DNA from 2 places in the Cloacibacillus sp. genome. Region 1 is predicted to be linked to the other one. Evidence: riboswitches for the same ligand, from Rfam matches in the RefSeq annotation. Region 1 holds a riboswitch; the other holds the start of a gene.
The links. Region 1 has a riboswitch for molybdenum cofactor ahead of LIO98_RS14720 (substrate-binding domain-containing protein). Riboswitches for the same ligand answer to the same signal wherever they lie in the genome.

Region 1 (3,416 bases):
GAGTCTCCGAGGTATTCTATGCCGTGTACGGAGAGGTACTGGACGATCGCCCCCTTTGAACGGGTATGGATGAGCAGCGCCCTTTTATAGATGTCCTCAACGGGGATGCTCTTAGCGAGGGATTTTGGCGTAAAGTATATTATTGAGGAGGTGCCAGGGATGTCGGGACGGAAGATGGGGTCGCGGTCGATGATCTCGCCGCCGATGTCCCGCTGTATCGCGCTGATGCCGCGTTCAAGGTTTCCCATGAGACGCATCATTATATAACCGGGCATCATGCTGACGCTGTCCACGCCGCCCGTCATACGGCTGTTAATCAGCGTCGTAAGGAGAAGCTCGAGCGGATTTTCCGAGACATAGGTCTCATACAGCGGGCCGCCCTCCTCGGAGCGTGCGGTGAGAAAGACGAGTCTCCGCGTCGGCCCGTATTTCCTCAGAGCGCTCTCGGCGTCGAGCGAGATCAGCGTCCCCCAAGCTCCAAGCTTGTGGCGTATCTCCGAGACCTCCGAGGAAAGTTTGATCGCGATGCTTTCGGGGCCTGTCCTTACCAGCGATATCATTTTGTCCTGCCTCCTCCGTGATAGATTTACAACGAGACCTTTTTGCGCTGGAGCCGTGCGTTGTCCGTCCCCGGAGGGTAGGGGATGGAGATCACCTCTCCGGTATAGATGTGGATCAGGTACATCGACTGTAGTCCGTTAAGGTACATACGCCCCTCCTCCGTGCAGCCCGAGGCGTATTCGAGGTTATGTCCGTAAAGGTTATATTGCGCCGGGTCGCCGCTCACATCTTTATAGGTGTGTCCCGCCCGGAAGCTGAACTGTCCCAGCGAAAATCGTCCGGGGCTGGTCCATACCTGCACCGACTCGCTGTGCGGCTCTTCGAGCAGCGTCGGGACGTGGTCGTGATTTCCAGTGACGAGGATCGCTCCGTAGTCCTCCTCCTCAAAGATGGAAAGGAAATTCTTTATCCGCTTTTGATAGAGGTCAAGCATTCCGGGGCGCTTCTCAAGTTTGATATTGTCTACGAAGTCACCCGTGTGAACTATCCAGGCGGGATGGAGGCGTCGCAGCACGCGCCGCAGATAGGGATAGATGGTGTAGGGTGTGTCGGAAATATGCAGCACCATATCCCTGGCGTCGATGCAGGGCGGGTTGATGCCGAACCATATTCCGAGGTCGTCAAAGTGCTTGATGATCGGGCACTCCCTTATCTCCTGAAGCGTCGGTTTCGGAATGTTGGGTGGTATGTGCAGTGTCGCCATGTCTATCGCCTCTTTATTATTTCAAAAAATTTTACGTAATTATGAACGAAAGACTTGTCTTTTTATCCTCCTTATTGTACCATAGTACCGATGATAAAATAAATATGGTTCTCCGAGCCTGCGTACCTAAGGAAAATATCTATGGTTATCAGGCCGTCAGGGTTGTTTTGGAAACGAGACAGCCTCCCTTTGGAAAGGAGAACGGCTGTTGCTTATGTTACGGGCCGTACTCTATACAAGGGGGTACGGCCCGTTTATTTTGTCGCCGATAGCTTAAAAAACACACAATCTCCACTTAAGCAAGGGGTGACCCCAACACCCCTTGTTTTCCCTTGATTTATTTGTTGAAATAATAACCGGAAATAGTGTACAATAGCGGCGGTGCGGATTTTATCCGCCAGGTGTTACCGCGTATGTTTGCCTGCATACGTCCCTGAAACTGCCTCTCCTGCGGCCGTGCGGTCATGGAGGCCAGTCGTTAGGGCGGTTCTGGAAACGGAACCGTCTCCCGTTGTGGAAAGGGGATCTCCGAGGCTTGCCGCCTCCAATCTTTTATCCTCCGTCCCGCGGGTTTTGAATATCGGTTGTAATGCAACACAAATCTCACGAGGAGGGTTTCTAACCCATGCGTATCAACAAGAAAGGCTCCATTATCGCGTTACTTCTCGTCGTCTGCCTGCTGGCCTTTGGCTCGCTCGCGACGGCAAAGGCTCCCGTGCTCCGGATGGCGACCACGACAAGCACCGACAACACAGGCCTGCTCGACTACCTCGCCCCCATCCTTCTTAAGGATACCGGCATTGAGATCCAGTGGGTATCCGTCGGTACCGGCAAAGCCCTTGAGTACGGACGTAACGGCGACGTTGACGTCGTTCTCACCCACGACCCCGCGGCAGAGGACAAATTTATGGCCGAAGGCGCCGGTTCCAACCGCCGCAAGGTCATGTATAACGACTTCGTGCTCATCGGCCCCGCGAACGATCCCGCGGGCGTAAAGGGCAAGCCCGTTACCGAGGCCTTTGCCACGATAGCGAAAAAACAGCAGCCTCTCGTCAGCCGCGCCGACAAATCGGGCACCCATTCCGCCGAACTTAAGATCCTCAAGGCCGCCGGCGTGAAGGATTTCGACAAGGCGAAGTGGTACGTGCAGACGGGTCAGGGAATGCTCAAGACGATCAACATTGCCGACGAGCAGAAGGGCTACACCCTCACCGACCGCGGAACCTTCATCAAATATGACGCCGGACTCAAAGGCAAGCCGGGCCTCGTGATCATCTGCGAGGGCGACCCCGAGCTCCTCAACAAATACAGCGTCATGGCGGTGAGCCCCCTGAAGCACTCGAACGTCAAATACGACCTCGCGCTCAAATACATCGACTGGATCACCTCTTCAAAGGTCCAGAAGGATATCGCGGACTTCAAGGTCGAGGGAAAGCAGCTCTTCTTCCCCGAAGCCGAGATTCGCGCGGGCCACTAACAGCTTAACAGAGCCAGTACATAGGGCGGACGCCGGATGAAAATGCTGAAGCGTCCGCCCCTTTTATGCGGAACTAAAAACAGGGACTGATTCGATGGATTTCATAGCGGACGGATTCATACAGGCTTTCAGTCTCCTCTTCTCAATGGACGAGGAGACTATGAACATCCTTGTCACCACGCTGCAGCTGACGGCGGTTTCGATGGGGGGTATACTGCTCATCGGGCTGCCTCTCGGCTTCCTTCTCGGGTACTTTGATTTCCCCGGCAAACGCTGCGTCCGTACCGTGGTAGACACGCTGCTCGCGCTGCCGACCGTGGTCATCGGCCTGCTCGTCTACGCCTTTATCTCGCGGCGCGGTCCGCTTGGCGGCTGGGACCTGCTCTTTACGATTGAGGGCATGGCCATCGGGCAGATCATCCTCGGGACGCCGATCGTGGTCGCCTATACGGCGACGGCGATCGAGGGGCTTGACAACCGCCTGCGCCAGACGCTGATGACGTTGGGAGCCTCGGGCGCGAAGCTTGCGATGACGAGCCTGTGGGAGGCCCGCTTTCTCGTCCTTGTCGCCGCGCTGACGGCCTTTGGCCGCATCGTCGGTGAAGTCGGCTCCGCGATGATGCTCGGCGGCAACATCAAATGGCACACGTGCACGATAACCACGGCCATCACTTT
Region 2 (3,416 bases), on a different contig from region 1:
CGGGCCTGTGCGGTGGCCTTTTCCTAATCTTTTTGCGGAGCACCGAATCTACGAGATTAGAGAGGAGGAAGAGGTTAAAATGCGCAGCCTGAAAGTCCTGATCGCAGAGTCAGATCCACTTCTTCAAAAACTTTATTCCGATATCATCATCAACGACAGCGCTTTTACTCTGCTAAAGTGCGTCTCCACGGGGCCGCAGATGTTTGAGGCGATGCGCTGCATCGACGTTGACCTGGTGCTGCTCGACCTATTCCTCAGAGATTTCAGCGCGACTGAAGGGTTGGACGACCTTCGTAAATCCTTCTCGCGCACCGACTACATCGTAGTCTCCTCGGGCGAGAATCCCGAGCTTGTGCGCAAGGCGCTCTGTGCCGGCGTCTTTGAATTTCTCGTTAAGCCTTTTTCCTTCGACTGCCTGCGCGCCGCGCTGAAAAACTACCAGATATACCACCATTCGCTAACCGGCAGGACGCACCCGTGGCAGCAGGAGGACTTGGACGCCCTCGTCTCGATGAAGAGCCACGACCCGTCGTGGGCCAACAACCGTTCGATCCCCAAAGGACTCCAGCTCAAGTGTCTCAACGACATCGAATCATTTCTCAAGAGCAACGAGGAGACCTTCTCCGCGCAGGAGGTCGGGGAGCATCTCGGCATCTCCCGCTCCACCGCGCGCCGCTACCTCGAGTTCCTTACCATGAGCGAACGTGTCGTCGTCGAGTACGCCTACCGCCGCGTGGGCCGTCCCGAGAAACGTTACCGCATGGCGCTGCTGTAGCGCCCGATTCAGATTTAAATAAAAAAACATAACAAAGATAGAAGGGGGGAATGTGCTCCCCTCTTTTGTTTTTTTATAGATAAATCCCTAAAAACAGCTTGTAAAAAACAGCGCCGCCGCGCACTGTTATTTATGTCGGCGCAAAAAGACGGACGCTCCGCTGCGCCGCCCATAACCCCAGGCAGCGTTTAATAGTTGTAGATAGATTTTTCTACGACGGCCCGTCTGCAGATACTTCGGGGGGTAAAATCTGCCTGTGCGGAAACGTTTATACTTTAAATAAGGAAGATATTTTTTGAAGGGAAAGTTGCGCGATATTATCACTAATCGACAGCGGTCAAATATCGTGGTTTCACGACGGTGAACCGATAATTTTGTACTTTTGCCAGATGACGGTTCATTTTCTTGCCTTTTCGCAACTTACTTGTGAAAAAATTTTATTATCCATAAATTAATCAAAATAGCGCATAACGTCTCATATTCTACCTAAATATTGCTCATTATTGTGTACTTTTGTATGATTTGTATAGAAAGTTTAGACAATAGTTGCAACTTAGTTGCAACCCCGAGTTTCATTTCCTAACGCAATAACGCTATGGAGATGCGACCAGTGAGCCGAAAGGCTCCAAGGGCTTTTTCGGGAAACCGCGAAGCCTCCCGGGATGCGCAGAGCATCCGAATTGGAAAGGGGTAAGGATATATTTGCCGCGTTAACGGGCGATGTACACCGCTTCCTCTTTTCGATGAAAATGCAGTCAAGGTTTCTTATTTATTTCCAGAGCTCCCGCATGGCATGGCATGGGATATGGAAAAATTCATTTCGAGAGAGGAGATTTTCAATGGCAAAGGAAATGACAGAGGCACAGGTCCAGTCAAGCTATCATGTCAAGAATCTTACCATCAACGGCGTACCGAGGCGCGTAATTGGCAAACCCGAGGTCACGCTTCTCACCGTTCTTCGCGACCAGCTGAAGATGACGGGCACAAAACGGGGCTGCGACTGCGGTCAGTGCGGCGTCTGCAACGTAATACTCAACGGCAAGGTGGTCCGCGCCTGTATCACCCGCTGGAAGAACGTTCCCGAATTCTCGCAGATCACGACGATCGAGGGAATAGGCACCCCCGACAATCTCCACGCCCTGCAGTGGGCGATGATCGTCTGCGGCGCTATCCAGTGCGGTTTCTGCACCCCCGGATTCATTACCTGCGGTAAGGCTCTTCTCGACCAGAACCCGAACCCGACGCGCGAAGAGGTTCGCGAGTGGTTCGGCAAGAACTGGATGGCCTGCCGCTGCACCGGCTACAAGCAGATAGTCGACGCCGTCATGAAGGCCGCCGCCATCATCCGCGGAGAAGAGAAGATCGGCGACCTCGCGAAGATGTACAAGCCGGGAGATTCCGTATGGAACACCGATTATCCGCGTCCGAACGCGGTCTACAAGGCGACCGGCCTTTGGGATTTCGGCGATGACGACCGTCTGAAGCTGCCCGAAGAGTTCCTCTTCGCCTATCCCTATTCTGTCGAAGGCGTGCGCCACGCGAAGGTCAATAAGATCGACGTCAGCGAAGCCGAGAAGATGCCCGGCGTATTCAAGGTAGTCACCTACAAAGACGTCAAGGGTACGAACCGTATCCGCGGCCAGGTCGGCTGCGCCTCCGCCCTCACGGACGGCTGGGAGCGCCGCATCATGGTCGAAGAGGGAGACAAGATCCGCCAGTGGGGCGACGTCGCCGCGATAGTCTGCGCCGATACGGAGGCCCACGCCCGCGAAGCTGCCGCCAAGATCAAGGTTGACTATGAACAGCTTCCCGAGCTCATCGACATCTATCAGGCGATGGCTCCCGACGCGATAAAGGTCTACGATGATATCGAAGGCTACGATGGCATGCCCAACGCCTGGAACAAACGCGTATTCACAAAGGGCGACGATCCCAAGAATGATCTCGACAAAGCCGAATATGTCGTTGACGACGAATTCCTCAGCTCACGCCAGCCCCATATGGTGCTCGAGCCCGACTGCGGATATGCCTACTACGACGAAGAGGGCAAACTGACGATCGCCTCAAAGTCGGTCTGTGTCTACCGCCATCAGATGATGATCGCGCGCGGCATCGGCGTGGCTCCCTCGAAGATCCGCGTCATACAGAACAACATGGGCGCCTCCTTCGGTTATAAGGTCGCCCCGACCAACGAACCCTATCTCGCGATCGCCCTTATCGCCTGCGGACGTCCCGTCTACATGCGCATAAACATGAAGGAGCATAATATCCGCACACCGAAGCGTTCTCCGTTCCTTATGCACATCCGCGTCGGCGCCGACAAGAGCGGCAAGCTCGTCGGAGCGGAGCAGACCTGGTGGGTCGATCACGGCCCCTTCAGCGAATCGGCCAACGACCTTACGAACAAGGGCGGACAGTTCTTCTTCTCGCCCTACGCGTATGAGAATATGCGCGCCACCGGCTATACCTGCTGGAGCAACCACCGCTGGAGCGCGGCCTTCCGCGCCTACGGCGCACCGCAGACATACTGGGGCTGCGAGACGGCGATGGACATGCTCGCCAACAAGTGCGGCATCGATCCCTTCGACTTCCGTGAGATGAACCTCCTCGAGTGGGAGCCGTTTACGGAGAATCCGCGCGG

Region 2: linked by a shared signal. The riboswitch ahead of LIO98_RS12005 (molybdopterin-dependent aldehyde oxidoreductase) and the one ahead of LIO98_RS14720 (substrate-binding domain-containing protein) in region 1 are both predicted to bind molybdenum cofactor.

Annotation. Positions count from the first base shown of each region.
Region 1 is NZ_JAJBUX010000118.1:104,736-108,151, forward strand. Features, by position in the region: gene LIO98_RS14710 (hypothetical protein) at 1-560, opposite strand, end outside; gene LIO98_RS14715 (metallophosphoesterase) at 587-1,264, opposite strand; molybdenum cofactor riboswitch at 1,363-1,480, shown strand; molybdenum cofactor riboswitch at 1,684-1,804, shown strand; gene LIO98_RS14720 (substrate-binding domain-containing protein) at 1,890-2,741, shown strand; gene LIO98_RS14725 (ABC transporter permease) at 2,836-3,416, shown strand, end outside.
Region 2 is NZ_JAJBUX010000095.1:11,766-15,181, reverse strand. Features, by position in the region: gene LIO98_RS12010 (response regulator) at 80-775, shown strand; molybdenum cofactor riboswitch at 1,327-1,482, shown strand; gene LIO98_RS12005 (molybdopterin-dependent aldehyde oxidoreductase) at 1,615-3,416, shown strand, end outside.